Regions from separate parts of the Bradyrhizobium sp. USDA 4341 genome, predicted to be linked through region 2. Evidence: riboswitches for the same ligand, from Rfam matches in the RefSeq annotation. Region 2 holds a riboswitch; each other region holds the start of a gene.
The links. A riboswitch is a leader RNA that binds a small molecule or an ion and turns the genes downstream of it on or off. The one in region 2 is predicted to bind cobalamin.

Region 1: it holds a riboswitch for cobalamin, as region 2 does, so the genes downstream of both, ACVIGB_RS36440 (TonB-dependent receptor) here and metE (5-methyltetrahydropteroyltriglutamate--homocysteine S-methyltransferase) in region 2, are expected to answer to the same signal.
Region 3: it holds a riboswitch for cobalamin, as region 2 does, so the genes downstream of both, ACVIGB_RS48210 (DUF1636 family protein) here and metE (5-methyltetrahydropteroyltriglutamate--homocysteine S-methyltransferase) in region 2, are expected to answer to the same signal.
Region 4: it holds a riboswitch for cobalamin, as region 2 does, so the genes downstream of both, ACVIGB_RS34770 (TonB-dependent receptor) here and metE (5-methyltetrahydropteroyltriglutamate--homocysteine S-methyltransferase) in region 2, are expected to answer to the same signal.

What each region holds. Positions count from the first base shown of each region.
Region 1 covers NZ_JBSSGO010000002.1:6,405,355-6,413,302, forward strand. Annotated here, with positions in the region: gene ACVIGB_RS36415 (ABC transporter ATP-binding protein/permease) at 1-968, shown strand, start outside; gene ACVIGB_RS36420 (hypothetical protein) at 1,010-1,513, shown strand; gene ACVIGB_RS36425 (amidohydrolase family protein) at 1,668-3,158, shown strand; gene ACVIGB_RS36430 (CobW family GTP-binding protein) at 3,160-4,089, shown strand; gene ACVIGB_RS36435 (IS110 family transposase) at 4,292-5,224, shown strand; cobalamin riboswitch at 5,447-5,642, shown strand; gene ACVIGB_RS36440 (TonB-dependent receptor) at 5,749-7,948, shown strand, end outside.
Region 2 covers NZ_JBSSGO010000002.1:7,978,396-7,986,343, forward strand. Annotated here, with positions in the region: gene ACVIGB_RS43490 (carbonic anhydrase) at 586-1,329, opposite strand; gene ACVIGB_RS43495 (thermonuclease family protein) at 1,341-2,066, opposite strand; gene ACVIGB_RS43500 (hypothetical protein) at 2,912-3,127, shown strand; gene ACVIGB_RS43505 (nodulate formation efficiency C protein) at 3,645-4,250, opposite strand; cobalamin riboswitch at 5,673-5,874, shown strand; gene metE (5-methyltetrahydropteroyltriglutamate--homocysteine S-methyltransferase) at 5,974-7,948, shown strand, end outside.
Region 3 covers NZ_JBSSGO010000002.1:9,083,192-9,091,139, reverse strand. Annotated here, with positions in the region: partial or broken gene cobN (cobaltochelatase subunit CobN) at 1-1,906, opposite strand, end outside; gene cobW (cobalamin biosynthesis protein CobW) at 1,906-2,940, opposite strand; gene ACVIGB_RS48210 (DUF1636 family protein) at 2,937-3,311, opposite strand; cobalamin riboswitch at 3,405-3,620, opposite strand; gene cobO (cob(I)yrinic acid a,c-diamide adenosyltransferase) at 3,657-4,310, shown strand; gene ACVIGB_RS48200 (cobyric acid synthase) at 4,322-5,770, shown strand; gene cobD (threonine-phosphate decarboxylase CobD) at 5,767-6,732, opposite strand; gene cbiB (adenosylcobinamide-phosphate synthase CbiB) at 6,744-7,685, opposite strand; gene ACVIGB_RS48185 (hypothetical protein) at 7,713-7,850, shown strand; gene cobU (bifunctional adenosylcobinamide kinase/adenosylcobinamide-phosphate guanylyltransferase) at 7,835-7,948, shown strand, end outside.
Region 4 covers NZ_JBSSGO010000002.1:6,065,216-6,073,163, reverse strand. Annotated here, with positions in the region: gene ACVIGB_RS34800 (DsrE family protein) at 1-273, shown strand, start outside; gene ACVIGB_RS34795 (IS110 family transposase) at 484-1,416, shown strand; gene ACVIGB_RS34790 (MBL fold metallo-hydrolase) at 1,687-2,727, shown strand; gene ACVIGB_RS34785 (ABC transporter substrate-binding protein) at 2,891-3,721, opposite strand; gene ACVIGB_RS34780 (ABC transporter ATP-binding protein) at 3,727-4,500, opposite strand; gene ACVIGB_RS34775 (FecCD family ABC transporter permease) at 4,497-5,540, opposite strand; cobalamin riboswitch at 5,653-5,850, shown strand; gene ACVIGB_RS34770 (TonB-dependent receptor) at 5,978-7,948, shown strand, end outside.

The sequences.
Region 1 (7,948 bases), 1.6 Mb from region 2:
TGATCCTCTGGGTCGGCTCGCACGACGTGCTGATCGGCGCCATCAGCCCCGGCCGGCTCGGCCAGTTCATTCTCTATACGGCCTTCGCAGCGAGCGGCCTCGGTCAGCTCAGCGAGGTCTGGGGCGAGGTCTCGGCCGCATCGGGCGCCGCCGAACGGCTGTTCGAGATTTTGCGCGTCAGGCCGCAGATCGCAGCTCCCGCATCGCCGCGCGCGCTGCCGCAGCCGGCGCGCGGCGATGTCGGCTTCGACAATGTCAGCTTCGCCTATCCGACTAGGCCGAACGCGCTGGCCGTCGACGGCGTATCGCTGGAGGTACGCTCCGGCGAGAAGGTCGCGATCGTCGGTCCGTCCGGCGCCGGCAAGAGCACGCTGTTCCACCTGCTGTTGCGCTTCTACGATCCGAAATTGGGCACCATCTCGCTCGACGGCGTGCCGATCCGGCAGGCCGATCCGGCCGACGTGCGCGCGCGGATCGCACTGGTGCCGCAGGATTCCGTGGTGTTCGCAGCCAGCGCCCGCGACAACATCCGGTTCGGCCGGCCCGATGCCACCGACGCCGAGGTGGAGCGGGCCGCCGACCTCGCCCATGCCACCGAATTCCTGCGCCGGCTGCCCGGCGGCTTCGACGCCCAGCTCGGCGAGCGCGGCGTGACGCTGTCCGGCGGCCAGCGCCAGCGCATCGCGATCGCGCGCGCGATCCTGCGCGATGCGCCGCTGCTGCTGCTCGACGAGGCGACCTCGGCGCTCGACGCCGAGAGCGAGACGCTGGTGCAGACCGCGCTGGAGGAATTGATGCGCCATCGCACCACGCTGGTCATCGCGCATCGCCTGGCGACCGTGCTGTCCTGCGACCGCATTCTGGTGATGGATCAGGGCAGGATCGTCGAGCAGGGAACCCACGCCGAGCTGGTGGCGGCCAACGGCCTCTATGCGCGGCTGGCACGGCTGCAATTCGAGGGGATTTGAGCGAATTGGGGCTGTGCGCGCTCCGCCTATGCGATTCCTATGTGATCGAGCGCGTGCTCCCCTCGAAAACCTATTCCCGCGCAAGGATAGTCGCGCCGCGCCTGACCTCCCTCGACAGCCGAAGGAGTATCGGCGCGCGGGGTGTTCGACTGATGCGCGAGGACGCGACCGAACCGGAGAGCAAGCTGTTTCGTGCCTGGCAGCTTGCCGTCCTGCGCTTCGCGGTGACGCTCGACGACGACGATCGGATGCACGCGCTCGGTGTGGCCGGCGAGGTCGACCGGCTGGGCGGCGCGGCCGATGACGCCTTCCACTTCTTCCGCAGGACGACCGCGGAGCTGTGCGCGGCGATCTCCGGTTGGGGCGTGGATCAGGATGCCGTCATCCGGCGATTTCTGGCACAGATCGACGATGTCAGGCTCAAGCGCGCGGTCGAAGCGGCGATCGCCAAGGACCGCACGCCGCCCAAACTCGTGGCGAGCCGCATGAAGCCCGGCACAGATCTCTGGCGGGGCCTGCCGTTGCGGCGTGCAACCGGAACGTAGGGAGGGGCTCTCTGCAATCGCCATCACGGCGCGGCGGATATTCCGCCAGAACATGTCGCCACGACCCCTTGCCGGGTTGCTGCGATGAGTGCGATGCGCTTCTCTGTGCTCGAAAAGAGACCGGTCGGTTTCGGACAATGCGGGGAGTGGCGAGATGGGTGGTTTGGTGATCAGCGGCGGCCGGGTGGTGGATCCGGCCAGCGGGATGGACGCGATCGGCGACGTCGCCGTCGTCGACGGCAAGATCGCCGCGGTCGGCACCGGCCTTGGCGGCGCCGAGCGGCAGATCGACGCCACCGGCCTCGTGGTGGCGCCCGGCTTCATCGACCTGCACGCGCATGGCCAGACCATTCCGGCCGATCGCATGCAAGCCTTCGACGGGGTGACGACATCGCTCGACCTCGAGGCCGGCGTGCTGCCGGTGGCATCCTGGTACAAGCGCCAGGCCGAGAAGGGGCGGGTGCTGAACTACGGCGCCGCGGCCAACTGGGCGTTCGCGCGGATCGGCGCGATGACCGGCTCGAATGCGGAAAGCTCGCTGGAATCATTCGGCGCAGCGATGCGCGATCGCCGCTGGATCGAGAACGTGGCGACCGAGGGCGAGGTCGGCGGCATCCTCGCGCGCCTTGCCAACGGACTGAATGAGGGCGGCATCGGCATCGGCATTCTCAACGCCTATGCGCCCGGCGCCGGCGTGCAGGAATTGACTGCGGTGTGCCAGCTCGCCGCTGATCATGCGGTGCCGACCTTCACCCATGTCGCCTACATGTCACGCATCGATCCCGAGAGCGCGGCCGAGGCCTATATCCGCCTGATCGGCTATGCCGGCGCCACCGGCGCGCACATGCACATCTGTCACTTCAACTCGTCGAGCAAGACGGATATCGAGCGCTGTGTCGCGCTGATCGCGAAAGCGCAGGCGCAGGGCCTGCCGATCACGGTGGAGGCCTATCCGTACGGCACCGGCTCGACCGTGCTGGCGGCGACCTTCTTCAGCGATCCCAAATTCGAGGAGCGCAACGGCCTCGGCTATGACTCGGTGCAGCGCGTGACCGACGGTCACCGCTTCGGCAGCCGTGAGGAGCTGCTGGCGGCGCAGGCGGCGGAACCCTCGACGCTGGTGCTGTGGCATGTGCTCGATATCGAGAACAACGCGCATCATCGCGATCTGCTCGACATGGCGGTGCTGTATCCGGGCGGTGCGATCGCGTCCGACGCGATGCCGTGGACGCTGTCGGACGGCCGCCCCTACACCGGCGACGCCTGGCCGCTGCCTGACGATGCCACCTCGCATCCGCGTTCGGCCGGCTGCTTCACCCGCTTCATCCGCGAATGGGTGCGCGAGCGCAGGAAGGTGTCGCTGCTCGAGGGTATCCGCAAATGTGCGCTGATCCCGGCCGAGATCCTGTCGGCGAGCACGCCGGCGATGCGCGCCAAGGGCAGGCTGCAGGCGGGCGCGGACGCTGACGTCGTGGTGTTCGACTTCGAGACGATCAGCGATCGCGCGACCTTCTCCGCGATGAACCGCCCGGCGGAAGGTGTGCGGCATCTCGTGGTCAGCGGCCAGCCGCTGATCAATGATGGCGTGCTCGATGTCGCGGCACGGCCCGGCCGGCCGGTGCGCCGGCCCGTCACTGGGGGCTGATGTGGCGGTCCCGATCCTGCTGGTCGCGGGTTTTCTCGGGGCGGGCAAGACCACGGTCGTGAACCATCTGCTGGCGCATGCGCAAGGCCGCCGCATCGCCGCCGTGGTCAATGATTTCGGCGCGATCAACATCGACGCGGAGTTGATCGCCGGCGCCAGCGACGGCGTGGTCAGCCTGAGCAATGGCTGCATATGTTGCACGCTGGAGGGCGATCTGCTGCGCACGCTCGCAACCTTGCTGCGGCGTGATCCGCGTCCCGAATTCATCGTGATCGAGACCAGCGGGATCGCCGATCCCGCCGACATCGTCCGCAACCTGATGGATCCCGTGATCTGGAAGGAAGCGCCGCTGGAGACCGTGCTGTGCGTGGTCGACGCGACCCAGCCTACGGCGATGGTGAACGATGCGCTGCTGCGCTCGCAGCTGCGGGCGGCGGATGTGGTGGCGCTGAGCAAGGTCGATCTGGCCGATGCAGCCGCGTGCGCCGCGATCCGCGATGCGGTGCGGGCAGTGCGTCCGGCGGCCGTGGTCGTCGATGCGCTGCATGGCGAGGTGCCGGCCGCGTTGCTGTTTCCCGCGGACCTCGATCATTTGCCGGCGCCGCGCGAGACCGCGCCGCGCCGGCCGACATCCGACCGGTTCGAAACGCTGAGCTGGACCTCGGAACGGCCGGTGCGGTTGCCGCGCTTGCAGCAGGCGATCGGTAGACTGGCGCCGAAGCTGGCGCGGGCGAAAGGATTGTTCGAGACGGTGGAGCAGCCCGGCCGGCTGACGGTGTTTCAACTCGCCGGCGGACGCGCGACACTGGCCGCGGGCGGCGTGCCGGCGCCCGGCGTGCCGCGCACGCGAATCGTGTTCATCGCCGAGATGGGCGCTCTGTCGCGGGCCGAGATCGATGCGATCATGGAAGCCTGTGTCGAAGCCGAGTGATGCGAAGCTAGTTTCCCGTCACCCTTGTAAGTCAGGAGGCGCTGGATCGAATAGAGTGTCCGGTGCGGTAACGGACGGAAGACCGCTTCACCCCAGGGCTTTGAAGCCCGTGCCTCAGCGCGGCGCCCCGTCCGTTGTTCCATTGAACCCGAACAGTCGCGAGGGCCGCCTGGCGAGCCCGGTTGCGCAAGGATGGGTGCAGATGGACGCGATCTATGTTGGCATTGATGTATCGAAAGACCGGCTGGATGTGCATTTGCATCCGAGCGGGGAAGCCTTTGCCGTGGCGCGTGACGGCAAAGGCCTGGAAGAACTTGTTGCCCGTCTTCAGACTTGCTCGCCGACGCTGGTAGCGGTGGAAGCGACAGGCGGCTTCGAGACCATTGTCGCCGCGGCGCTGGCCGGCGCCCAGTTGCCGCTGGTGGTGGTCAATCCGGCCCAGATCCGGCACTTCGCGCAGGCGGTTGGCCAGCGCGCCAAGACCGATCCGATCGATGCGGCGATCATCGCGCGGTTTGTCGAGGCGGTGAAGCCAACGCCGCGTGCGATGCCGGATCAGGAAGCCCGGCTTCTGGCCGAACTTGTCAGCCGCCGGCGGCAGATCATCGAGATGATCGTTGCCGAGCGACAGCGCGAGAAGCGGGCCGAGAATGTGCGCGTTCGCAAGAGCCTTGCCCGCCACATCAAGGTCCTCGAGAAAGAACTGCTGGAGATCGACAACGACATCGACACGCTGGTGCGCGGTTCGCCGATCTGGCGGGCCAAGGAGGAACTGCTGGTCAGCTTTCCGGGGGTGAGCAACACGCTTGCCCGCACGTTCCTGGCCGAGGTGCCTGAACTCGGCACCCTCAATCGGCGCCAGATCGCAAGCCTCGCCGGCCTTGCTCCGTTCACCCGCCAGTCCGGCCGCTGGAAGGGCAAGAGCATGATCGGCGGCGGGCGAGCTGCACTGCGCGCCGGCCTCTACATGGCCGCCCTCTCGGCAAGCCGATATCACCCCCAACTCAAGGTCTTCTATCGACGCCTGTTGGCAGCCGGAAAGCCGAAGATGGTCGCCCTCATCGCCGTCGCTCGCAAAGTCCTCACCATCCTCAACGCCATGCTCAGGGACCAAAAACTATGGCAACCCGCTTGACGAAGAACACAGTCGCTGAGGAGCGCGAAGCGCGTCTCGATGGGTCACGGCCACCAGCCGGGCCGTGCATCCCTCGAGACGCGCGTTCCGCGCTCCTCAGGATGACGGGTTACCTCTCCGTGTCAGCAGTAGATGTCGCTGGGCTGTGTGTCATCGCAGCAGCATCATCCCGCAAAGCATGTGTGCGACAATCGCATCGAATTGACAGCCCATCCCGCACCACCTATCGTTTCTGCCGACGGTTCCCTTCGGGGATCAAAAGGGAATGCGGTGCGAGGGTAACCCCAATGCCGCAGCTGTCCCCGCAACTGTAAACGGCGAGCCTTTCGTCAATTTGCCACTGGGCCACTCCGCCCGGGAAGGCGTCGACAGGCGATGACCCGTGAGCCAGGAGACCTGCCGTCAGTCGTGGTCACACGCGAGCACATCGGGCGGGGGCGTCCTGGTGGGATCGGAGCACTGCCTTTGCGGCAATGCGCCAGTCCGCGTTCGCGGTGACGTGCCACGTTACCGCGAGTCCTTTCATGTCTCCGTCCTCTCCCGCTGCGCGCAAATGGCGCCTCGGTCTCGTTTGCTCCCTGTCATCGCTGCTGCTGCCGGCTGAAGGTTCGGCACAAACATCTCCACCCACGACGCTCGATCCGATCGAGGTCGCACCCTCGACATCCACAAAGCCCAAGCCCGCGGCGCGAAGCCGCAACTCGGCGACGTCGTCGCGGCCGCGCGCCAGACCTGCAACGGCGGCGGCAACCGCTGGCGCGCCGCGCGCCGCGGCGTCAGGTGCATCGGGATCGGCATCGCCGACGCTCAACGCCACCACGCAGGGAGGCACCGGCAGTCGTCTCAACCTGACGCCGCTGCAGACGCCGGCCAGCGTCGAGATCATCACGTCGCAAACCATTGCCGAACGCGGCCAGCATAATGTGGTCGATGCCGTCACCCAGAACGCGGCCGGGTTCATCGCAACGCCGGCGCCCGGCAATGGCGGCCTGTCGTTCAGCACCCGCGGCTTTGCCGGCAGCAACTCGGTGATGACGCTATACGACGGCACGCGCTTCTATATCGGCTCCGGCACCCTGACGTTCCCCTACGACACCTGGTCGACGCAACGGGTTGAAGTGCTGCGCGGTCCGGCCTCGGTGCTGTACGGCGAGGGCGCGATTGGCGGCGTCATCAACGTCGTTCCGAAAAAGCCGCAGGGCACGCCCTATAATGAGGCCGAGGTCTCGCTCGACAGCAATCTGACGCGGCGGCTGTCGGTCGACAGCACCGGTCCGATCAATCCCAATGTGTCCTACCGTATCAACGCCACCGGCAACATGTCGGACGGCTGGGTCGATCGCGACAAGACCTCGAATGCAGTGGTCTCCGCCGCCGTGCGCGTGCAGGCATCGGACAATCTCGCCTTCACACTGTCCGAGGATTACGGCGACCGCAGCCCGTCGCGCTATTTCGGCACGCCGCTGATCAGCGGCTCGATCCAGGACGCGCTGCGCTTCAAGAACTACAACGCATTGGACAGCGCGATCCGATATCAGGACAGCTGGACCCAATTCAAGACCGAGTGGGACGTCGCCGACGGCATCAAGATCAACAACACGCTGTATTATCTGACCAGCGAGCGGCACTGGCGCGATATCGAAAACTACACCTGGAACCCGAAGACCCAGCTGATCGACCGCTCCAGCTACATCGAGATCTTCCACGACCAGAAGCAGCTCGGCAACCGGATGGATGCGACCTTCAGCGGTCACGTCCTCGGGCTCGCGAACCAGTTCGTCGCCGGGTTCGACGTCAACCGGATCGACTTCACCCACACCAACAATTCGCCCTATGGCGGCGCGTCGTCGATCAATCCTTACGTGTTCGATCCCGGATCGTTCTTCGCGACGACCACGGCGACGACGCCGGGCTTCAACGCGATCGTCAATCAATACGCGCTGTTCGCCGAAGATCGCCTGTCGCTGACCGATCAATTGTCGCTCGTCACCGGCGTCCGGTACGATCGTCCTGAGGTCGATCGCACCGACTACAAGACGCCGGCGAACAGTTTTGAAACCACGCTGTCGGGCACCAGCTGGCGAACCGGGTTGGTGTACGAGCCGATCAAGAACCTCGCGTTCTACGGTCAGTATGCGGTCGGCGTCGATCCGGTCAGCAACCTGATCTCGCTGTCGACCTCGCAGAAAACCTTCCAGCTCGCGACCGGCAAGCAGACCGAAATCGGCGTCAAGCAGTCGTTCTGGGGCGGCCGCGGCGAGTGGACGCTGGCAGGGTACGAGATCGTCAAGACCGGCCTGACCATTCCCGATCCCAGCAATCCGACCGCCGGCCTGGCACTGCAGATCGGCCAGCAATCATCCCGCGGGGTCGAAGGAACGATCGGGCTCGCGCTGAACGACGGCTGGCGCGTCGACGCCAATCTTGCGCTGCTGCGTGCCCGATACGACAACAACAGCCAGGTGGTCGGCGGCAAAGTCGTCAGCTACAACGGCAATGTTCCGGTCAACGTTCCGCAGCAGGTCTCGAACGTCTGGCTGACCTGGGACTTCGCGCCGAACTGGTCGGTCTATGGCGGCGTCCAGATCGTCGGCGCGATGTACTCCGATCTCGCCAACACCCAGCTGCGGCCGGGCTACAATGTGGTCAATGGCGGCATCAGGTGGAAGCCGGATGACCGCACCACGGTCGCGTTCCGGGTCTACAATCTGTTCGACAAGGTCT
Region 2 (7,948 bases):
GTTCGTTAGGCTCAGGCGGGTTGGGTGAGAGACGCCGGGATAGAACCAGCGGAGCCGGCCGCTACAGTCTTGCGGTCATTCGGTTCCAACTATATCGACTGTTCATAGCTCAGCAATGGACTGTCGCGTGCCGCCAGCGGGTGGACAGCATCGGCCCCTGGCGGATCGCGGCTTCAGAGAGCTGCCGAAGCGTCGGCGTGGACCAGTTCCGTGAAATCGCCGTCGGCATCGTCTTCGAACGCACCATAAGGCCACAAGCATTTACGCGAAGGATAGCCTCTCCACGGGCGGCGATGGCAGCGGTTGAATCTGAGTGGCCGTCGCAACGCTGTTCCAGACAGCGATAATGATCAACATCGGCCGCGATATCGAGATTCCTGGTGCTGGCCCGCGCGTTGCCAACATACGTACGAAGAATGTGACCAATATCAGGAGACCACGCAAAACATTATCCCGAAGCTATGACAATCGTGAAGCGGATCACGTCCGGTGTACTTGATGCAGCCCGATGGGCTTGCGAATGTTGTGTCAGTCGATTGAGGGGGCAGGGCAGACCGGCTGGGCGATCGCGCGAAGGGACCAGCGTCAGCCCAATACGTCGACCCTGCCCGTTTCGAGACGATATAGACCGCCGACGATCTTTAGTGTTTTCTGCTCAACAGCCGGGTTCAGGATCGGGCTGGCGGATTTGAGCTTATTGACGTTATCGATCACATTCTGCCGGATCACATCGGCAGAGCTGTCACCTGGTTTGTGGCGCGACCCTCTTACGGCAGGCGCGAGCGCGCTGACGATGGAGCGAATATGTCCCGGCGCCGGCTTGCCTTCGTCAAGCGAGTTGATCGTGGCGTCTATCGCGCCGCAGCGATCGTGACCGAGTACCAGGATCAACGGCGTGTTCAGTACGGCAACCGCATACTCCAGGCTAGCTAGCGTGTCATCGTTGACGAAGTTACCGGCGAGGCGGCATACGAATAAATCACCAAGTCCGCTGTCGAAGGCAAGCTCGGGCGCTACTCGCGAATCGGCGCAGCTCAGAACCGCCGCATATGGATTCTGGCCATCGACTAAAAGTCGGCGCTCCCGTTCCAGATCGCGCATTCGCGACACGCTCTGCACATAACGATCGTTACCCTCCATCAGCCGCTTCAGCGCAGCATCGGGCGAGAGTTGGTTATCCGGCTTCGGCGGCGTTGTTGCTTGCTTCGCGTCGACAATGTTGCCGGCAAACGGCACGACAAATGCCGAAATAGCGAACAGCAACAGCGAGCGGCGCGAAGGCGCGACCTCGGTCGGATAGGGAGTGCCCTGTGAGTGGTTTGCATGCATGGGGAGGACCTCTATCGCGCGGATCTATGCCACCCGATGGCTTCGGCCTCGTTTTCGCTGCAGAACCAGCGTTCAGCCGGTTTCTTCGTCATGTCGATTTGTCCGTAGCTGAGTTGCCCAGGAGAGTGATACGTGCGCTCGCCGTTACGGTCGACGGTGCCCTTTATCAGGCAGTCGGGCGAGGGTGGGTCAGATAGCAGAGCGGATCCGAGCAGGAGTTCCTGGGCCTCGTTCGGCACCGAGCTCACGCCGACAATGATCGTGCTCTTGTTGCGGCGGCGCCAGTCCCAGGGGGCGATGAATGCCCCCGACCACAGGCCGGCAAAGGCATTGCTCGCCGCCACCTCATTGATGACGTAAACATGGGCGGATGGCTTGGATGACAGTGCCCAACCGGAGCTTATCATCCAGGCGTTCACGTCCTGGCCATCGATGAAGCAACTGCCGAGAGACCTGCCGTACTTGTCTACTCCTGCGGTCTGACAATCCCATATTCGTCCTTTCGAGTAGTCGATAAGGGCGTCGCGAGCCGCTACCCCGCAGGCCCATTTCCGGCCATGAGCATCCAGGCAAATCTGATCAGTCTCGGGGGCCTCGATACCCGAGAGCCGAATTCGCGTTTGCTCGATCTCTATTGTATTGGCATCGAGGATTTGGGGAGCACCGCTCAGTTTCGCCGCGCAAACAGGAGACGCGATGATAGCGAGCAATGCTGCCATCATTACGCGGTACTTCATCCTAATATCCTTTCGCTCTTGGTTCATCGACTCACAAAATCGCAGCGATCCGGTGTCGTCACAGCCGACTGCTTGACTGCACAGATACGTCATCTGGTCTGCATCGTTGGACGATGCTTTTGTGGAAGCTTGCATATATTTCAGCCTACGACCTGACGTTGGGTGAGATTCAAGAGATTTCTTTGGGAGCATTTTTCGATGTGCTTCTGGCATCTCCAGCTCACTTCCCTTCTCCCGGACGTGTCTCCCGCTCTGGACCTGAGGAAGAGATCCCGCATATTTCAGCCCTCGACTCGCGACCAGGAATACGGCGCTTGGCACGCCATACCTCTAAAGGCTCGGAAGAAGCGGGGCGGGTGGTCGCCTTCGCCGCCGAGCGGAAGAGGCGGCGTTGCTAAGCCTCTTTTGATTGCTATCGTTCGACAGGACTGTGCGCGGTTCATCATGGTGAGAAAAGCGGAAGTCTGGACAAGGCACGATAAGAGTGACTGCTCAAAAGAGATCGGCCTCCCCGCTTGGTCCTACGGTACAAGGCCACCATGCTTCACTCACACGGTGGCCCGTATCCGCGACCTTATCCGCCCCGAAACGCTGCGCGCGAAATGACTTCCACAACGCCTAGCTGGCCTTCGATGAATGAAGAAAGCACAAAGCTCGGCAGAATCGCGACCGTGCGGAATGACAGCCGGCTTTGCGGGCTTGCGGTGCTGAGGCGTCCCCGCATTGTTGCGAGTGGCGATCTTCATGCCATTTCAGAGCGATGAATCAATCCACAGCAAGTGTCGGCACTCAGGGCATTGCGGCAGTTAGCTCTGGCAGGGCTTAGGCGACTCACGCTAGTCATCATGTTCAACCGCCTCGCTGACAATGGGACTGAAATGGTGATAGCCACTCCTGAATTGCTGGTCTCTTCTTACGCGCTTGAAGTGGACGGCCGACTCAAAGCCGAATTCGCAACCAGGGACGGCGCCCGGGCTGGTGGAGCAGAACTAAAGAAGCGTTTTCCCACGCTTCAAATCAAGATCTATGACACGCAGACGAATGCCCGCGAGGAAGTTTAGATTAGGCTCAATTCGATCTTCGATCCTCGCAGCAAGGCTGCGGAACTCCTCGCCGGGGGCACTCGGGAAGGGGTCCCGCCGCCATCGAGGATGCCGGCGTCGCTATCACTGCCCCGTTCCCCGGGGGTCCTCTTAAACCGGTCTCGTCGCTGCACTCGGTCCCCCGGGTTCTTGTTGGTCGCGCGATGCGCTGCGCGCTCGCCGGATCGGGCCTGGCCTCAGCATCTCCTCGCCTGATCCGTGAAGGATAACACGCGGCGCGCTGGCGAGAGCGCGGATGTATCTTTTTGCACCAGTTCCGCCGCGACTACTGTTGGGGCAAGAGGCATCCTGATGCCTGGCTGTCCCCATTGCGGCTTGCGGGCCGGAGAGAGCCCGCCTCCTATTGGCATAACTGGGACGCGTAAATTTTCCGGCGGATGGATCTTGCTGTGCGGCCGAGGCCTCAGCGCTCAAGAGTAGCGCTACCATCCTGATCAGTTGTCGAGGCCCTTCGCACCCCTTCCAAGCGTCCCGTTCATTTTGATCTAGGTGACCGTTCATTTTGATCTATGTGATGGAACCAGGACCCCGGAGGAAGAGTCGCAATCCTCTTGGCAAGGAAAGATTGCGGCTCCCAATCGTGTCCCTCGCGCTTGTCGAAGGTGATGACCCCATTTTGGGTGAAGTGGCGGGGGCCTGGTATGTTGCAGTTCACCAACAGCAGAACGCGCCACCGGTCCGCTTTCTCGGTCGGCTTGTCATTCGCCGCCTCAACGTAATCCACGACTACAGGTTCGACGATGTGACAGCGGCCGCGTCGGAGCAGATCGCCGAGCTTGCCTTGCGCGGTCGTGACAAAGTTGAAATTGACCGGATCATGCAGAAAACGAAGGTTTGCGTCTTTTTCGCCGTCGGTGACTTCACTGGCGATGAGTGAAAGCGCCAGGGCGCGCCAGCCGAATTCGATAGGCTTTGCATAGGGAGACGCAACTTCAATCTTTCCGTCGGTCCCGACCTTCCATGTAATAACGTAATGTTCGTCTGATCCGTTATCCTGATGCCTGGTCCAGCAAAGGTAAACATACTCAGTGTGGTCGATGCCTTCGGCGATTCCCCAGTTTCGAGGGACGAATTGCGCCACTTTCGAAACTTTGGAGACAATCTGCTCGATTGTCTCACCGTCTCGCGCTCGCCAGGTTGACTTGACTCGTTCGACGAGCGCGCTTTCGCCGGCTCGCGCAGTGTTGCCCGTCGCAACCAGCCCAGCAAGGAAAACTAGCGATTGACAGAGACAAAGCACGCCTCTTGCAGACATTCTCTTCATAACGGCCGGACCATCGGTTTTTCATCCTCACGTCAAAGCGGCAGCCCTCGATGCTATCCTCGATTGGAAGAAGTTAGCGGCAACGTGACGCGGGCACCTGCCGATGTCCCGCGCGAGCAGGCGCTGTCTGTCCCCTCGAGCCACGCGCCGCTAACTTCAGTGGGCCAGCTACAACCCCAATTTGCCGTGCTGGACCTGCCCAGGGGGAGAAGTCTGGGCACCCTTGAGCTTGCATCCTTCGTGCCAGGAAATGGCCGGCAAATCGCGCCAGATTCGTGCAGTGTTTGTCGGCTTTCCGACCGACGCTCGTTTCTATGTTTCCATTCAGCCGATCGGCTCGGGCTTGTTCAGCTTTTGTCGTGCCGATCTTCGAGGCCCAAGCGAAGGCCGCTGCCGATTTACGGATGAGAAATCGGGAAGCGCTTTGGAGAGCTGTTGAACCGTCTGGTCCGGTGTTGTCACCCGAACGCCTGCGATCGCTATCGGCCGTAATTGATGATAAGCAGAAATCGCTCGTCACCGCCGGGCGTGTGGAATCGTCGGAAGCGCGTTCTCAGGCAGGCGGATGATATGGTGCGCAGGTTTCTACCTACGCGCACGATGTTGCAGTCTGCTCAATCCAGCTGCCTCGGCTCCGCATTCATGGTTGGATGAGCCGTTTCCAGTCGCGACAGCCGGCAAGCGAGAAACGATCAAGTCACGCTAGCTTCCTCTCGAGTTACTCAACATTCTCGAGAGCATCTGTCTGACGGATTGATTCATGAACGCTCTTACCAGGCCACCCGAACGGGCCGACCGCAAAGGCGGTGACAGCAAGGACGCCGACGGTGCTCCGAACAGCCATTGTCATTGCGGGCATCCCGGTGTTCGTAGAGGTGAATCGATATGCATGCCCGAGTATTATCGGCATCAGAGACCGCAAATCGCCTACCAGGATTGGTTGGTTCGCAGATAAATATGCGCGCCCGGTATGCCCGATGGAGTTTTCGCAGGTGTTTTGTCCCTGGCGCGGTTCTTGACTGCCGAGAGACCGAAATGCCACTCGAAGCGCCGTGACTTGCGCCTTCGACAATTCTTTCGCCACATACATTGGAGAGTGCTTCTATTGGAGAGTGCTTCTATTGGAGAGGCTTCCAACCGTGGTCAACTTTCGACGTTAAATGGTCATTTGAATCACTGATGATGGCAGCATTGACGTGAGAGAGTCATCTGAGAGGTTGACGGAAGAGGCCTCTTGCCGATATTCCAAATCGTAGAGGTTCTCCGGTCCCGCTGGATTCGGAGCTAAGAGGGAAGCCGGTGAACATGCCGGCGCTGCCCCCGCAACTGTAAGCGACGAGCCGCTGTCCAACAAAGTCACTGAAGCCCGTGCGGCTTCGGGAAGGCCGGACAGCAGCGATGACCCGCAAGCCAGGAGACCTGCCTCGACCACATATACGTCCACGGGCGGGGTGTCCCGGTGGTGCGCCAAGCCGCCGCCGCTCGGGCGATCCTGCTTGCGTCCGCCAAGGCCTTTGCCCCCAACTACGGGGTTAGCGCTATGTCTCTTCTCTCCCTTCCGGTTGCCACGCTTGGAACGCCTCGGATCGGTCCAAGACGCGAGCTCAAACGCGCGCTTGAAAGTTACTGGGCCGGCGCAATCAGCGAACAGCAATTGCTCGAGGACGCAGCTGGCCTGCGTGCTGCGAACTGGGCCCGCCAAAAATCCCTCGGTGTCACCGTCATTCCGTCCAACGATTTTTCGTTGTACGACCAAGTGCTCGACACCTCTGTCATGGTTGGTGCCATCCCGGAAGTCTACGCGTCGGAAATCGAGTCGGTTTCGCTCAAGACGTACTTCGACATGGCACGCGGTTCACAATGCGATCGCCAGAATACCAGTTGCAGCCACGGATCGGGCGGATTTGGCGCGCCCGCACAGGAGATGACCAAGTGGTTCGACACCAACTACCACTACATGGTTCCTGAATTTCATCGGGGACAGACGTTCCGCCTATCTTCTCGCAAGCCTATCGAGGAGTATGAGGAAGCCAAGGCCCTGGGGTTCCAGACGCGCCCTGTCCTGATCGGGCCGGTCACATTCTTGAAGCTTGGCAAGAGTGCGGATCCTGCGTTCCAGCCGCTGTCACTCCTGGATGAGCTAATACCGGTCTACATCGAGGTTCTGCAAGAACTAGGCAAAAGGGGAGCAAACTGGGTTCAATGCGACGAGCCCTGCCTGGTCCTGGATCTGGAGGAGGGGACGCGAAGATCTTTGCTGCACGTCTATGATCGGCTCGCCAGGGAAGTACCAAACGTCAAGATCATGGTCGCGAGCTATTTCGGCGATCTCGGCGACAATCTGGACACAGCTTTGAACATGCCCGTTGCCGGACTGCACGTGGATTTGGTTCGCGCACCGAACCTGTTGGACCGGATCATTGCTGCCCGGCGAAGTGATCTCGTCATGTCCCTCGGCGTCGTCGACGGACGAAATGTTTGGCGGTCGAACCTGTCGGCGCTCCGCCAGCAACTGGATCCCGCCATTGCGAAGCTAGGCAGGGATCGTGTTCAGATCGCTCCGTCCTGCTCGCTGCTGCATGTGCCCGTCGATGTTGAACTCGAGACCGGACTTGCATCCGATCTCAAGAGTTGGCTTGCCTTTTCGGTACAGAAGATGCGTGAGCTTGCGATCCTGGCGCGGGCACTCGCGGGTGATCAGAATGTTGCTCAAAGTCTTGCTGAATCGCAGTCGGCGGTGACCGGCCGCCGGACTTCACCAAAGATCCGTGATGCCAATCTTGCGGTGCGGATGCGAGCGATCGACGAGGCCATGTGCCGGCGCGCCAGCCCATTTGTCCGTCGAGCCGAGATCCAACGCAAGCGCTTTAGACTACCGGCCTTTCCCACCACGACGATCGGATCCTTCCCGCAAACCCCAGAGGTCCGGAATGCCCGCGCGGCACATTCGCGAGGCGCCATGAGCGACGAGCAGTACGACAAATTCCTCAAGGAGGAGACTGCGCGCGCTCTGCGTTGGCAGGAGGACATTGGTCTGGACGTGCTCGTGCACGGCGAGTTTGAGCGCAATGACATGGTGCAGTACTTCGGCGAGAAACTCGCCGGCTTCGCATTCACCAGAAATGGTTGGGTGCAATCCTATGGCTCGCGTTGTGTCAGGCCACCGATCCTATTCGGAGATGTTTTGCGGCCAAAACCGATCACTGTGGATTGGTGGCTCTACGCGCAATCACTGACCAGCAAGCCGGTGAAGGCGATGTTGACCGGGCCAGTAACGATCTTGAACTGGTCGTTTGTTCGCGATGATATTCCAAGAGGCGAGGTCTGCCGGCAGATCGCACTGGCGATACGCGACGAAGTCCGCGATCTCGAGATAGCCGGTGCGAGCATGATCCAGATCGACGAAGCTGCCCTGCGCGAAGGATTGCCGTTGCGCCGATCGGAGTGGGCGGCCTACCTTCAATGGGCTGTCGACAGCTTCCGCATTTGCTCATCAGGCGTTGCAGATCAAACCC
Region 3 (7,948 bases), 1.1 Mb from region 2:
AGCCCGGCGATGCGGGCTTCCTCGCGTATCGCGGCAATCAGCCGCTGCCGCCGCGCCGGATCGAGACCGTCCGCAGTCGAATACTCATCGAGCAGACGCTCGAGCCCGCGCAACCCATCCGGCACCGCGGCCGGCGCCAGCGGCGGCGGCAGATGGCCGATCGTCACGGCACCGATCCGGCGCTTGGCCTGCGCGGCCTCGCCGGGGTCGTTGACGATGAAGGGATAGACGACCGGCAGATCGCCGATCAGCGCTTCCGGCCAGCATGCGGATGACAGCGCAACCGACTTGCCGGGCAGCCATTCCAGCGTTCCATGCGCGCCCATGTGGACGACGGCATCGATGCCCTGCTGCCTCAGCCACACAGATGGAACGCGACATAGGCATGACGCGGCGTGCGCGAGAGATCGTGATAGTCGGCATCGCGTTGACCGACCTCACCGCGTTCCGGCTGAACCGCGATGATCGACTTGCCGCACCGGATCGCCGTGAAATGAAACGCGCCGTCGCGGCAATCGGGATCATCCTCCGGCGCGCCCCATGCGCGCGCAAGATCGTCCTGGAGCAGCTCGGGAAGGCTGGACATCGCCGCGCGATATTCGGCCACGCCCCACGTCAACGTCCGGCGCAAAAGAACATTGCCCACGGACCTCACTGGCGCGAGATCAAAGCCTGCGGCCGCAAGATCGGTCAGCAACACCTCCAGCGAGGCCAGCGCATCAAGACCAACGGCATGCGCGATCTGATGCGGACGACCGGGATAGTTCGAGAGTACGAGCGCGAGCTGCTTCTCCTGCGCCGGCTTGCCGGCAAGCCGATGCCAGGCCGCCACGCGCGCAGCGACCGCTGCGACGCGCTCGGCATCCGGCCGATGCGCAAGATGCGCGAATTGCAGATCGGGATCGCGCTCACCGGGCGATTTGAAGCTCACAACGCCCGTGAACAGGCGGCCGTCGACCTCCGGCAACACCACATGCATCGCGAGATCGCCGGGCGACAGGCCGCGCAGCGACAAGGCCCAATCCTCGCGCTGCGCCGTCGACAGAGCGACCTGGAACACCGGGCAAGATGCGGCATCGAACGGCGTCGTGCCGTCGTCACCCGCCGCAGAGAACGCGGTCACATTGACGATGGCGGCCGGCGAGCATTGCGCGAACTGAGCGCGCAGCCAATCGGCCACGCCCGCCGCCTTCAACGAGGTGACGAACACGCCGTGGGCATCGAATCCCTTTTCGCGCAAAGCCTCGATCAGCGCATCGACCGGCGCCGTGTCGCCGGCCGCCAGATAGGAGCGATAGAAGGTCACCAGCACAAGCGGCCGGCCATCCGGTGCCGGCAGCGCCGCGACGGCACCGCGCCGCGAATCGTAGGCGCCGATCTCGGGAAGATCGATCTCACCGACAACCGGCCCGGCATAAAGGCCGGACGCCAGCGCCAGTTGTGCAATCACGGCCTGCGCGGCAACGGGGCCGCCCTTGTCGCACAGCACCTTCAGGCGGCGCAGCGTCGAGACCGGCAAGGTCGAGAATTCATCCAGCCGCAAATCGTCGCGGCCATCCGCCGGCAGCACCACCAGGGCGATGCCGCGTTCCTTCGCCAGACGATGCACCGCGGCCAGCCCGTATGACCAATAGGGTTCGCCGCCGATCAGCCGCACCAGGATGCCGCGCGCATGCGACAATGTCCGCTCGATATAGGTATCCACCGAAAGCGGATGGCGCAGCTCCGCAAGATTAGCGAGCCGCAGCGACGGCAGCGCGGCGCGTCCTCGCCGCCAGCCGGCCGCGAACGCGGCGAGATCGCTGTCGGAAAACGACAGAACCACGAGATCGGCCGGATCCTGGCCGAGGTCTCTTGGCGTCGCGGTCTCCTCAAGGCCGCGGCTCTCGCGGAAGACGACGTGCATCAGACACCTAGTCGCGCCCTGATCGCGGCTTCATCGATATCACCGTGCTCGCCGATCACGACGAGCTTTGACTGCCGCGCTCGCGCACCCCAGGGCATGTCAAATTGATGCCTGACCCGCTCGCCGACCGATTGCACGAGCAACCGCATCGGCTTGCCTTCGACCGCGATATAGCCTTTGGCGCGCAGCACGTTCTGCTCGCGTGCCAGCCCCTTGATCGACGCGATCAGCGCGTCGACGTCCGAAATCTCCGGAAGATCGATCACCACGGAATTGAAGTCGTTGTGCTCGTGTTCGTCCTCGCCGTCATGGTGAGACGGCCGCGACGCGAGGTCATCCTCTGCCGCCGCTTCAAGACCGAGGATCACGCGGGCGTCGATCGCGCCGTCGACGATGGGCAACATCGGCACCTCGCGCGGCATCTCGGCCGCGATCAGAGCCTTGGCCGCCTTGATCCCCTCGGCACCCGCGAGATCGGCCTTGGTCAGCAGCACGATATCGGCACAGGCGATCTGATCCTCGAACACTTCGGACAACGGCGTTTCGTGGTCGAGATTCTCATCTGCCGCGCGCTGCGCATCCACGGCGGCCGGGTCCGGCGCAAAGCGGCCGGCAGCAACGGCCTCCGCATCGGCCAGCGCGATCACGCCGTCGACCGTGATCCGCGAACGGATCTCCGGCCAGTCGAATGCCTTCAGCAGCGGCTTCGGCAGCGCGAGGCCGGACGTCTCGATCACGATATGATCGGGCCTCACGGGGCGCGCGAGCAATTGCTCCATCGCCGGGATGAAATCGTCGGCGACGGTGCAGCAGATGCAGCCGTTGGCCAGCTCGACAATATTCTCGGTCGGGCAATTGGCGTCCGCACACGACTTCAGGATGTCGCCGTCGACGCCTTCGCTGCCGAATTCGTTCACCAGCACCGCGAGCTTCTTGCCGTTGGCGTTCCGGATCAGATGCTGGATCAACGTCGTCTTGCCGGACCCGAGAAAGCCGGTCACGACGGTGACCGGAACCTTGGCGAGCGTCATCATTCTGCGGCCTCCGGCACGACGGCGATGGGGGGAATTCGGGCAAGCGATTGCTTGCGAAAGATTTCGGGACGGCTGCGCCACGGCACGATGCCGTCAGGCGCCGACGCATAGGCGGCAGCACCGGCGATCACATCCCTGGCATTGTCCGCGGACAGGCGGCCGTAGACATAGGACCACCGGCCCGGTGCGCTGAGCGCGACCGAGCAGCCCTGGCTGCAAGCCGAGAGGCATTCGACCGGAACCAGATTGACGTCATCGGGCACGCCCACCTCAACAAGCGCGGCATGCAGGCGCGCACCGGGCGCGAGCTCGCCTTCGGCGAGCGTCTGGCCGGCGCGGCAGGTGATACAGACATGGAGTGTAACGCTCATCGCCCTTCCTGGATTGACTGCGGGAAGCGATGAGGCACACGAACCTGACGTGAACAGGCTCGTTCCCCGTCGCGGAACACCCCGTCCGCCGGTCTCAAACACACTGCGTCGGCAGGTCTCCCGGCTTGCGGAGTAGGATTTCTCCCGTGATGCCCACCTTCCCGACTCCATCAGGGAATCAGTGGCTTGGGCATCTCTCCGGTCACGGTCGCGGGGGCGGCTGCGCTTCGGGCAAACCTTGCGGTCCGAGCCCTATCGCATTCCCTCTTCGCCTGTCGTAGGACAGGAACCAACGCGGGGTCACCATTCGTCCTGGCCTCGCACTTGTCAAGCCGAAGGACCGTGATGATTTCTGATGGAAACGACGCTGAAGATGGCGCCGTCGGCGCCGACCCTTCATTGGATGCGCGGCATGCGGCCAAAATGGCGAAAAAGAAGGTCGCCCGCGACAAGATCATGGCGACCAAGAGCGGTGAAAAGGGCCTGATCATCGTTCATACCGGCGCCGGCAAAGGAAAATCCTCCTCCGCCTTCGGCATGATCGTGCGCTGCGTGGCGCACGGCTTTCCCTGCGCCGTGGTGCAATTCATCAAGGGCGCCTGGGATACCGGCGAGCGCCGCCTGCTCACCGGGCATTTCGGCGATCTCTGTCAATTCCATGCGATGGGCGAAGGTTTTACCTGGGAGACGCAGGACCGCGCGCGCGACGTCGCGGCAGCGCAAGCCGGCTGGGAAAAAGCCAAGCAGCTGATCGCGGATCCGAGCCTGCGGATGGTCGTGCTCGACGAGATCAACATCGCGCTTCGGTATGACTATCTGGCGATCGCCGATGTCGTCGACTTCCTGACCACGTCGAAGCCGCCGATGACGCATGTCGTGCTCACCGGGCGCAACGCCAAGGACGAATTGATCGAGATCGCCGATCTCGTCACCGAGATGACGTTGGTCAAGCACCCCTTCCGCTCCGGCATCAAGGCCCAGCCGGGCGTCGAGTTCTGACTGCTATTGCCATGGCGCGCGCATTGATGATCCAGGGAGCCGGCTCGGACGTGGGCAAGTCGCTCATCGTCGCCGGCCTCGCGCGTGCCGCCCGACGTCGCGGCCTGCGCGTGCTGCCGTTCAAGCCGCAGAATATGTCCAACAACGCCGCCGTGACCGTCAACGGCGGCGAGATCGGGCGTGCGCAGGCATTGCAGGCGCTCGCCGCCGGCGTCGAGCCGCACACCGACATGAACCCGGTGCTGCTGAAGCCGGAAACCGATGTCGGCGCGCAGGTCATCGTGCACGGCAAGCGGATCGCGACCGCCCGCGCGCGCGAATATGCCGCCATGAAACCATCGCTGATGGGCGCGGTGCTGGAGAGTTTTGCACGCCTGAAGCAGCGCGCCGACCTGGTGCTGGTCGAAGGCGCCGGCAGCCCCGCCGAGGTCAATCTGCGCAAGTCCGATATCGCCAATATGGGCTTTGCGCGCAGGGCCGACGTGCCCGTGGTATTGGTCGGCGATATCGACCGCGGCGGCGTGATCGCGCAGCTCGTCGGCATCCAGGCGGTGATCGACCCCGATGATGCCGCGATGATCCAGGGTTTTGTCATCAACAAATTCCGTGGCGATCCGACGTTGTTCGACGACGGCTACCGGCTGATCGAAGCCCGCACCGCCTGGCGCGGCTTCGGCGTGCTGCCCTGGTTCACTCGCGCCGGCGAGCTTCCGGCCGAAGACGCGCTCGGGCTCGGCGACGCGCGCAAGCCTGGCCAGTGCAAGATCGCGTTTCTGGCGCTGTCGCGGATTGCCAATTTCGACGATCTCGATCCGCTGAAGCTCGAACCCGGCGTCGATCTGGTGATGGTGCGGCCGGGTGAAGCCATTCCGGGCGACGCGAAGCTCGTCATCCTGCCCGGCTCGAAATCGACCCGCGGCGATCTCGCCTTCCTGCGCGCGCAAGGCTGGGACATCGACCTGCTGGCGCATCATCGCCGCGGCGGCCACATCCTCGGCCTGTGCGGCGGATACCAGATGCTTGGGCAAAGCGTCGCCGATCCCGACGGGATCGAGGGGCTCGCCGGCGAAACGCCTGGCCTCGGGCTGCTCGATGTCACGACGACCATGACCGAACAGAAGACGCTGACCCGCGTCAGCGCGGTGCACGGCGCGACCCATCAACCGATCAGTGCCTACGAGATCCACATCGGGCGCACCGACGGGCCGGATCGCGCGCGGCCTTTTTCAATGCTTGACGGCTCGCCGGAAGGCGCCATGTCGCGTGACGGGCGCGTTCACGGCAGCTATCTGCACGGCCTGTTCACCTCGGACGGATTTCGCAAGGCGTTCCTTGCGCAGCTCGATATCCCAGCGGCGGATCAGCCGTACGGCGCCAGGGTCGAGAGCGCGCTCGACGCGCTTGCCGAGCATATCGAGACCCATCTCAATGTCGAAGGCCTGCTCGCGCTGGCGCGCTAAGCGGATAGTGCGGCAGAAAGGCGTGACCACTCGGTCTCGCTGCCCGGCAAGCCCAAGCGCAGCCATCCCGGCCTTTGCTGGAACACCCGCGACCAGATCTGGGCGCGGGCAAGCCTCTCCTGCGCGGCGAGCGCATCGCCGGTCTCGTAGAGACGAAACAGCGGCGTGCCGCCGAGCAGCGTCCAGCCCTGCGATCGCGCCGCCGTATCGAGCCTGACACAGTCGTCCGCCAGCCGCGCAATCGTTGCCGTTGCCCAGTCGTGATCGAACAAGGCGCGCCGCCCGATCGCGATTGCGGCGCCCGAAACCGGCCATGGGCCCACCATCGCCGCAAGCGCAGCGATATCCGGCTCGCTGCCAACAGCGAAGCCGAGCCGCAAGCCCGCAAGTCCGTAGAACTTGCCGAATGAACGCAGGATCAGGAGCCCGGGTTGTCCGGCCGCTCCTGCAAGCGACAGGTCGGGTACCGCGTCCGCAAAACTCTCGTCAATCACGAGCCGGCCAACGCGCGGCAGCAGCGCGAGCAGTTCGTGCCGATCATGGCACCTGCCATCCGGATTGTTCGGATTAACGACGATGCCAATGTCCGCTCCCGCAAGCGCTGCGAGATCGGACACCTCGGTCACGTTCCAACCGGCGGCCGACAACATCCCGGCGTACTCATTGTAGGTCGGCGCAAGAATCCGCGCTCGCCCGCGCGGCGCCAGATGCGGCAGCAACTGAATGGCGGCCTGCGCACCGCCCATCGCCACGATCGGCGCGTCAGTGCGGTAGGCCTGCCGCGCGGCGTTGTGCAGCGACTCGATATCGGATCGCGACGGCAGCGCGTTCCATTGCCGCAGCTCGACATCGACGCCAGGATAAGGCACCCGATTGATCCCCGTCGACAGGTCAATCCAGTCTTCCGCGGCGCCGCCAAAGCGCTGTTGGGCGACATCGAGATTTCCGCCATGCTCACGCATGCGCCGCTCCTTCACGCCAGCGCCAGGGCGACGAACGCCGCGGCCAACAGCATCATGGCGTAACGATAGAGCTTCAAGCCGGTGAGGACATCAGCGGCAGCCGGATCGCGCCCCCCCTCGTTCAGCCAAGGCTCGTTCGCGATGCTGCCGTGATAGATGCGGGGCCCGCTGAGCCGCACGCCGAGCGCGCCGGCCATCGCAGCTTCCGGCCATCCGGCATTCGGCGAGCGATGGCGGCTTGCGTCGCGCAGCATGCACGACCACGCCTGCGAGAAGCGCGGCGCAAGCAGCACGAACAGCAGGCCGGTCAGCCGCGCCGGAATGAGATTGGCGAGATCGTCGATCCGGGCGGCCGCCCAGCCGAACGCTTCGTGCCGTTCGGTGCGATGGCCGATCATCGAGTCCAGCGTGTTGATCGCCTTGTAGCCAAGGATTCCCGGCAGGCCGAACAGTGCACCCCAGAACACCGGCGCCACGATCCCGTCGGATGCATTCTCGGCAAGGCTCTCGATGGTCGCGCGCGCGATGCCGGCGTCGTCGAGCGTTGCGGGATCACGACCGACAATCTGCGCAACCGCCGAACGCGCGGCCGCGATGTCGCCGGACGCAAGCGGATGTGCCACCGCGGCGACATGATCATGCAGCGAGCGCAGCGCCACCAGCGGCCACGCCAGCACACCGACAAGGACGACGCGGACCCATCCGGATGCGAGCATGGACTGAACCGCCCAACCCAGCGCCGTCGCCAGCGCGATCACCAGGATGGCCGCCGCGACACCGGCGATGCGCCGAAACGCCGGCGGATCGGAGGCCCGGTTCCAGGCGGTATCGACGAGATGGATCAACCGGCCGAGCCAGGTCACGGGATGGCCGATGCGGGCAAACAGCCAAGCCGGCCAGCCGATCAAGGCGTCCACAGCCATCGCCACCGCCATCGCTCCCGCAAAACCCACGCACCTCTCCTCACCGCGATCCCCCTGATGCGCAAGACGTCGGCCGAGCGCAAGCCCTCCGGGGCGGATTTCGGCTTTGTCTTTTACCGCGATTGGTGGTTAGAGCGTTTTCGAGGCGAAGCGGATGCCGGTTCGCAACAGGAGACCCTATGGCCGTCATTCTGATCACCGGCGGAGCCCGGTCAGGAAAAAGCCGCCGCGCCGAATTGCGCGCGCGCAGCTTTCCAGGTCGGCCGGTCTATATTGCGACCGCCGAGGCGCTC
Region 4 (7,948 bases), 1.9 Mb from region 2:
AACGAGGACGTGGACGTCGACATCATCACCTACGGCCCCGGCCTGCACATGCTGCGCAGCGATACCTCGCCGGTGCAGGACCGCATCAGGCGGCTCAAGGATTTCGTGTTCCCGGGCAAGATCCAGTTCTCCGCCTGCAACAACACCAGGCAGGGCATGGAGAAGGCCGAGGGCCACGCGATCTCCGTCGTCCCCGACGCCACCATCGTACCGTCAGGTGTGGTCCATCTGATGGAGCTGCAGGAGCAGGGCTGGAGTTACGTTAGGCCGTAAAGCTCAAGACCGTGAAGCTCAACCCGTCACCCTTGTAAGTCAGGAGGCGCTGGATCGAATAGAGTGTCCGGTGCGGTAACGGACGGGAGACCGCTTCACCCCAGGGCTTTGAAGCCCGTGCCTCAGCGCGGCGCCCCGTCCGTTGTTCCATTGAACCCGAACAGTCGCGAGGGCCGCCTGGCGAGCCCGGTTGCGCAAGGATGGGTGCAGATGGACGCGATCTATGTTGGCATTGATGTATCGAAAGACCGGCTGGATGTGCATTTGCATCCGAGCGGGGAAGCCTTTGCCGTGGCGCGTGACGGCAAAGGCCTGGAAGAACTTGTTGCCCGTCTTCAGACTTGCTCGCCGACGCTGGTAGCGGTGGAAGCGACAGGCGGCTTCGAGACCATTGTCGCCGCGGCGCTGGCCGGCGCCCAGTTGCCGCTGGTGGTGGTCAATCCGGCCCAGATCCGGCACTTCGCGCAGGCGGTTGGCCAGCGCGCCAAGACCGATCCGATCGATGCGGCGATCATCGCGCGGTTTGTCGAGGCGGTGAAGCCAACGCCGCGTGCGATGCCGGATCAGGAAGCCCGGCTTCTGGCCGAACTTGTCAGCCGCCGGCGGCAGATCATCGAGATGATCGTTGCCGAGCGACAGCGCGAGAAGCGGGCCGAGAATGTGCGCGTTCGCAAGAGCCTTGCCCGCCACATCAAGGTCCTCGAGAAAGAACTGCTGGAGATCGACAACGACATCGACACGCTGGTGCGCGGTTCGCCGATCTGGCGGGCCAAGGAGGAACTGCTGGTCAGCTTTCCGGGGGTGAGCAACACGCTTGCCCGCACGTTCCTGGCCGAGGTGCCTGAACTCGGCACCCTCAATCGGCGCCAGATCGCAAGCCTCGCCGGCCTTGCTCCGTTCACCCGCCAGTCCGGCCGCTGGAAGGGCAAGAGCATGATCGGCGGCGGGCGAGCTGCACTGCGCGCCGGCCTCTACATGGCCGCCCTCTCGGCAAGCCGATATCACCCCCAACTCAAGGTCTTCTATCGACGCCTGTTGGCAGCCGGAAAGCCGAAGATGGTCGCCCTCATCGCCGTCGCTCGCAAAGTCCTCACCATCCTCAACGCCATGCTCAGGGACCAAAAACTATGGCAACCCGCTTGACGAAGAACACAGTCGCTGAGGAGCGCGCCCTTGCGCGCGTCTCGAAGGGTGAACGGCCGCGACGTCTCCGCGCGCTTTTTCCTCTTGTCAAAAGTCCCGGCCGTCCACCCTTCGAGACGCCGCTTCGCGGCTCCTCCAGCGACAACGGCAAAGCCGTTGCGCGGGGGTGACGGTGACGGATTGGCTCAGGGGATAGATTTGCTTTGAATCGACCCTATCTATGGAATAATATCCTCTTCACGACTCGACCCGGAGAACAGGTAAGCCGTCATGATCTTTCGCCAGCTCTTCGACAGCGTGTCCGGCACCTACAGCTATCTGCTCGCGAGCCGCGCCGGCGGCGAGGCGCTGATCCTCGATCCGGTGCTGGAGAAGGCCGACCGCTACTGCAAGCTGCTGCAGGAGCTCGACCTCCGGCTGGTCAAGGCGGTCGATACGCATCTGCACGCCGATCACGTTACCGGCCTCGGCGAGCTGCGGGACCGCACCCAGTGCATCACCATCATGGGCGAGCAGAGCAAGGCCGACGTGGTGTCGATGCGCGTCTCCGACGGCGACAGAGTGACGATCGAGGGCCTCTGCCTCGAGGCGCTGTACACGCCGGGCCACACCGACGATTCCTACAGCTATCTGATGGGCGACCGCGTCTTCACCGGCGACACGCTCTTGATCCGCGGCACCGGCCGCACCGATTTCCAGAACGGCAGCGCGCGGGCGCAGTATGATTCGATCTTCAACCGCCTGCTCAAGCTGCCCGAGGAAACCCTGGTGTTCCCCGCGCATGACTACAAGGGCGACACCGTCTCCACCATCGGCGAGGAGAAGCGTTACAATCCGCGGCTGCAGGTGAAATCGATCGACGACTATGTCGAGCTGATGAACAACCTCAATTTGCCGAACCCAAAGCTGATGGACGTCGTGCTGCCCGCCAACATGCATGTCGGCCTGCACCAGGACGAGTTGGCCAAGGAAGGCCTCTCCCTTAGCGCGCGCGACGCCATCGCGAGCCTCGGCCGACCCGATATCCTGCTGGTGGATTTGCGCGAGAGCGGCGAACGGGACAAGCACGGCATGCTTCCCGGCGCGCTGCACGCGCCCTATCCCGGGATTTGCGCCACGTTGCAGCCCGGTGGCATGCTGCGCGAAGTCGCGGCCGCGACCGGCCGCCGCGTCGTGTTCTTCTGCGCCTTCGGCGAACGTTCCGCGATGGCGGTAGCCGCCGCGAAGAAGGCGGGATTGGCGAACACCGCCCATATCGAAGGCGGCATCGATGCGTGGAAGAAGGCCGGCGGGCCGGTGGTGATGGGGTAACCCGTTAGCCGCGCACAATTTCTAGCACCGTCACCCTGAGGTGCGAGCGAAGCGAGCCTCGAAGGGCGACGGCCCCGCTCCCTCCGCGAACGCCCGGAAGCATCCGGGCCGTGCATCCTTCGAGACGCGCTACGCGCTCCTCAGGATGACGGATGACGAGGGATCACCGCGTCACCCGCTTGAGTTCCGCCGTCAACCGATCCAGCGCGTCCGCCAGCATCACGCCGCCGCAGACCGTCAGCCGCTCCGGCAGCACGATCCGCTTGCTCTCCGGGTAGAAGCGTTCCAGCGCCGGATGCAGCAGGAAGGCGCGGCCCTCATCCTCGGCGCGATCGCCGGCCTCCGACACCAGGATGAAATCCGGCCTCAGTTTTACAATTGCCTCCAGCGAGGCAAATCCGCCCGCGCTGAAGCCGAGCTCTCCGGCCGCGTTGGTCAGGCCAGTTGCCGCGAGCAGCGAGCTGATCAGGCTGCTGCGACCTGAGACAAAGCCGCGCCGCTCCACCGGCAGCACCCGATAGTGATGACCATCAGCCACCGCCCGCGCACGCGCGATCGCCGCATCGAGGCGCGCGATCTCGGCCCGCGCACGATCCGGATGCTGTACCACGTCGCCCATCGCGCGGATCTGGTCCCTCACCTCGTCCAGCGAGCGCGGCACCGTGAATTCGACGAGGTGCAATCCGTTGGCCTTCAGGAGATCGCGGGTCGCGCGCTTGTCGAACAGGCTGACCACAACGAGGTCGGGCTTGAGCAGCAGCACATCCTCGGCCTCGCCGGACAGAAGCGGATAGTTTCGCGCCTGCTCGGCCGCCCAGGATTGCCAGGCATCACGCGAAAAGCGGCTGAGGCCGAGGATCTGGTCCGGATCGGCCAGCGATAGCACGAGCTGGTCACTGCACACATTCATCGAGACGATGCGCGGTCCGGCGGCGGACGCGGCAGCGCACGAGATCAGCCATGCCGCTGCGGCCACCGCTGCGAGACGCTGCATCCTCATCACACGTCCGCCCATGGCACGATGACGGCCTCGCGCTGAAATTCGGCGCGGTAGGCACTGACCCGAAACACGCTGGCCAGCACGCTCTCGGACAGCGCTTCAGCGGGCGCACCTTGCGCCGCCAGCCGCCCGTCCGACAGCACCAGCACGTGATCGGCAAAGCGCGCGGCGAGCCCGAGATCGTGGGTCACCACGATGACCAGCACGCCGGTGTCGGCGACGTTGCGCAGCTTCTGCATCACGTCGATCTGGTGGCGCGGATCGAGCGAGGCGGTCGGCTCGTCGGCGAGGATCACCGGCGCTTCCACCGCCAGCACGCGGGCCAGCGCGACGCGGCTGCGTTCGCCGCCGGACAGCTCAGTGACGCGGCGGTCGCTGAATTCAGTGACGTCGACCGCCTGCATCGCGCGCAGCACCGCCTCCATATCCTTTTGCGACAACCGCGCCGGATCGGTCGCGCCATGCGGATAGCGGCCGAGCGCGACGATATCGCGCGCCGGCAGCGGCCAATGCACCATGTGCCCCTGCGGCAAATAGGCGAAGCGCTTCGCGCGCTCGCGCAGCGCAAGCGCGGCCAGCGCGTCGCCGCCGATCCTGATCTCACCGTCGGATGGAATCAGCCCGGCCAGCGCGCGCAGCAGCGTGGTCTTGCCGGCGCCGTTCGGGCCGACCAGCGCGACCAGATGGCCCGCTTCCAGTGACAGCGAAACATCGTGCAGCACCTTGCGGCTGCCGAGCGAGGCATTGAGCGCGGTGGCCGACAGCAGCGTCATGCTACGCCTCCGCCCAGCGCACGGCGTTCGCGCATGATCAGATAGAGGAAGAACGGCACGCCGATGATCGAGGTCAGCACGCCGACCTTGATATCCGACGTCGAGGGGATGATGCGCACCGCGATATCGGCGGCGAGCAGCAATGCCGAACCGGTGAGCGCGCTCGGCACCAGCAGCCGCGCCGGATCGTGACCGATCAGGGGGCGCATCAGATGCGGTGCGACGAGACCGATGAAGCCGATCGTACCTGTGACGGCGACCGCGCCGCCGACGCCGAGCGCAACGCCCGCGATCACGAGCAGCCTTAGCCGCCCGACATCGACGCCGAGGCTCTGCGCCGCCTCTTCACCCAGCGTCAACGCGCGGAACGCGCTCGCCTGGCTGAGCAGGACGGCCGCGCCCGCGATGATGAAGGGCAGCGCAAGCGCCACGTGCTGGAAGCTGCGGTCCTCCAGCGAGCCGAGCAGCCAGAATGCGATCTCCAGCACCACGAACGGATTGGCGGAGAGATTCATCACCAGCGCCGTCGCAGCCCCGGCAAAGCTCGAGATCGCGAGCCCGGCGAGGATCAGGATCAGCAGCCCGGCATTGCGGCCGGCGATTGCGAGCAACGCGAATACCGAGCCGAACGCGGCGATGATCGCGACCACCGGCAGCGCGTAGGAGCGCACATCGGCGAGGCCCAGCGCGATCACCAGCACCGCGCCGAATGCCGCCGATTGCGGCGCGCCGAACAGCGACGGCGAGGCCAGCGGATTGCGCAGCAGGCCCTGCAGCGATGCACCCGATAGCCCGAGAATACCGCCGATCGCGAATGCCAGAATGGTGCGCGGCAGCCGGATCTCGCGCACGATCACCTGCGCCACGTCGCTGCCGCCGCCGAACAGCGCCTCGATCACCGCAAGCGGCGACAGCCGCACCGGCCCGATGCCGAGCGAGAGCACGAGCAGCAGGACCACGAGCGCGAGCAGCGCCGCGGTGGCGCCCCACCGGCGCCGCGCCGCGACCTCGGCCGCCAAGGCAAAATCCTGCACGCTCATTGGATCCATGCTCTTACAGCGATCGCCGTGGCAGACAAGCGACACTCGACAGAAACCGTGGCCACCTGGCGGCCGCCCGACCTCCGCCGGATTGACTTTGCTGCCCAGCCGAACCCTAGATGAACATGACGGTTCTTTCATGAGATGAAAAGGGAATGCGGTGCGGGGAAACTTCCCCAACGCCGCGGCTGCCCCCGCAACTGTATGCGGTGAATCCTTCGTCACAGGCCACTGGGAATCTCGGTCCTGGGAAGGCGACGAAGGGTAACGACCCGCGAGCCAGGAGACCTGCCGTCAGCCGTGGTCACACGCGAAGATGCCGGTCGGGGAGTACAGGCATGAGCTTCACTTGAGGCTGCAAGCAGCTGAGCCTGCGAGCACGATGGTGAGACTGGTTGGCGGTGACGTGCCACTGACGTTACCGAGGTCTCACTTAGATGTTCTTCATCCTTTCCCATCGGCGGCGCCGCGCGCTTCTGCTCGCGTCGACGATGATCGCGTCGACAATCGTTCTCTCAACCGCACGGGCGCAGCAGGCGCCCTCTCCCAATCAGCTGCCGGCCATCGAAATCACCAAGCCGGGCGACCAGAATTTTACGCGCGCCAAGCCGGCCGCTGACGAAGCGCCGGCCCCGCGCCGCCCGGCGCCGGGCACCACGCAAGGCAACAATGTGGGCAGCGGAGCAGGATCGAACACGACAGGGACCGGACCGGCCACCGGAACGGGCGGCACAGGTGGCGGCGGCCGCCAGTTCGCCGGCATTGTCGGCTCTTCCTCGACCGTGATCACCGCCGACGACATCGCGCATTCGCCGGTGCAGTCGCTGCCCGAGATTCTCGCGCAGGTGCCGGGCGTGCAGCTGCAATCGCTTTATGGCGGCCCGAACGGCGCCAAGACCGCGGTCGACCTGCGCGGCTTCGGCGCATTCGCCTCCGACAACACCCTGTTCCTGCTCAACGGCCGCCGCCTCAACGACGTCGACAAGGCCGGCTTCGATCTCACCACGATCCCGCTCGATTCGATCGAACGCATCGAGATCACGCGCGGCAACAGCGGTGCGGTGCTCTATGGCGACAACGCGGTGGGCGGCGTGGTCAACATCATCACCAAGACCGGCGCCGGCGGTCCACCGGCCACGATCCGGGCCGAAGGCGGCTTCGGCTCGTTCAACACCCGCATGGCCGCGGTGTCCGCTGCGCTCAATTCCGGCCCGTGGTCGACCTCGTTCTACGGCAACGGCATCAAGTCCGACGGCTACCGCGTCAACAACGCACTCGACCAGCGCAACGCCGTCGGCAACGTCAACTACACGACATCGGATCTCACCGCCTTCCTCGCCATCACCGGCAGCGACCAGAAGCTCGGCCTGCCCGGCAGACGGCTGGTCGATCCGTCGATCGGCGTCAACGAACTGCTCAGCGATCGCCGCGGCGCGGCGACGCCGTTCGACTATGCCAACCAGCAATCCGCCAGCGTCACCGCCGGCTTCACCAAGACGCTGATGAATGGCGTCGACCTCATCGTCGACGGCGGCTGGCGGCAGCGCGAGACGCAAAGCGGCTTCTTCGGCACGGTGCCGACCATCAGCTTCGCCTCGACCCATAATGATGCCGCGCTGCAGACCTGGTCGCTCACGCCACGCCTCAGCGTCAAGAACGTCGTGCTGGGAATGCCGTCCACGATCCTGACCGGCATCGACTATTACGATTCGACGTTCCGCGAGGCACGCGGCGCCTATCAGGGCGTCGATCCCTACCACATCTACAATATCGAGCAGCAGACCGTGGCCGGGTACTGGCAGCACACGATCGGCCTGCTGCCGACCACCGATTTCTCCTACGGCGCGCGCGTCCAGAATACCAGCGTCTCGGCACGCGATCGCTACGATCCGAATGCGCCGTTTGCGTTCGACACGCAGGCGGCGCCGCTCGACAGCAACGAGACCCAATACGCGCTGCATGTCGGCGCCGAACATCGCTTCACCGAGACCTTCTCGGTGTTCGGCCGCGCCGCGCGCGCATTCCGCACGCCCGACGTCGACGAACGCGTCGCATCGGGTCCGTCATTCGACCCGCTGACCTTCGCCCCGATCCCGCAGAACTTCCAGCTCAAGACCCAGACGTCGCAGGACGTCGAGGGCGGCTTCCGCGTCAGGACCAATCGCTTTCAGGTCCAGACCAGCGTCTATCTGATGGATCTCGAGAACGAGATACATTTCAACCCGGTGCTGTTCTACAACGTCAATCTCGACCCCACCCGCCGCTACGGCTCAGAGACCAGCGCCTCGCTCAAGGTCAGCGACACCGTGACGTTGCGCGGCGGCATGGCGATCACCCGTGCCGTCTTCCGCGAAGGCATGTGGGCCGGCAACGACGTGCCGCTGGTGTCGCGCTACACCGGCAATCTC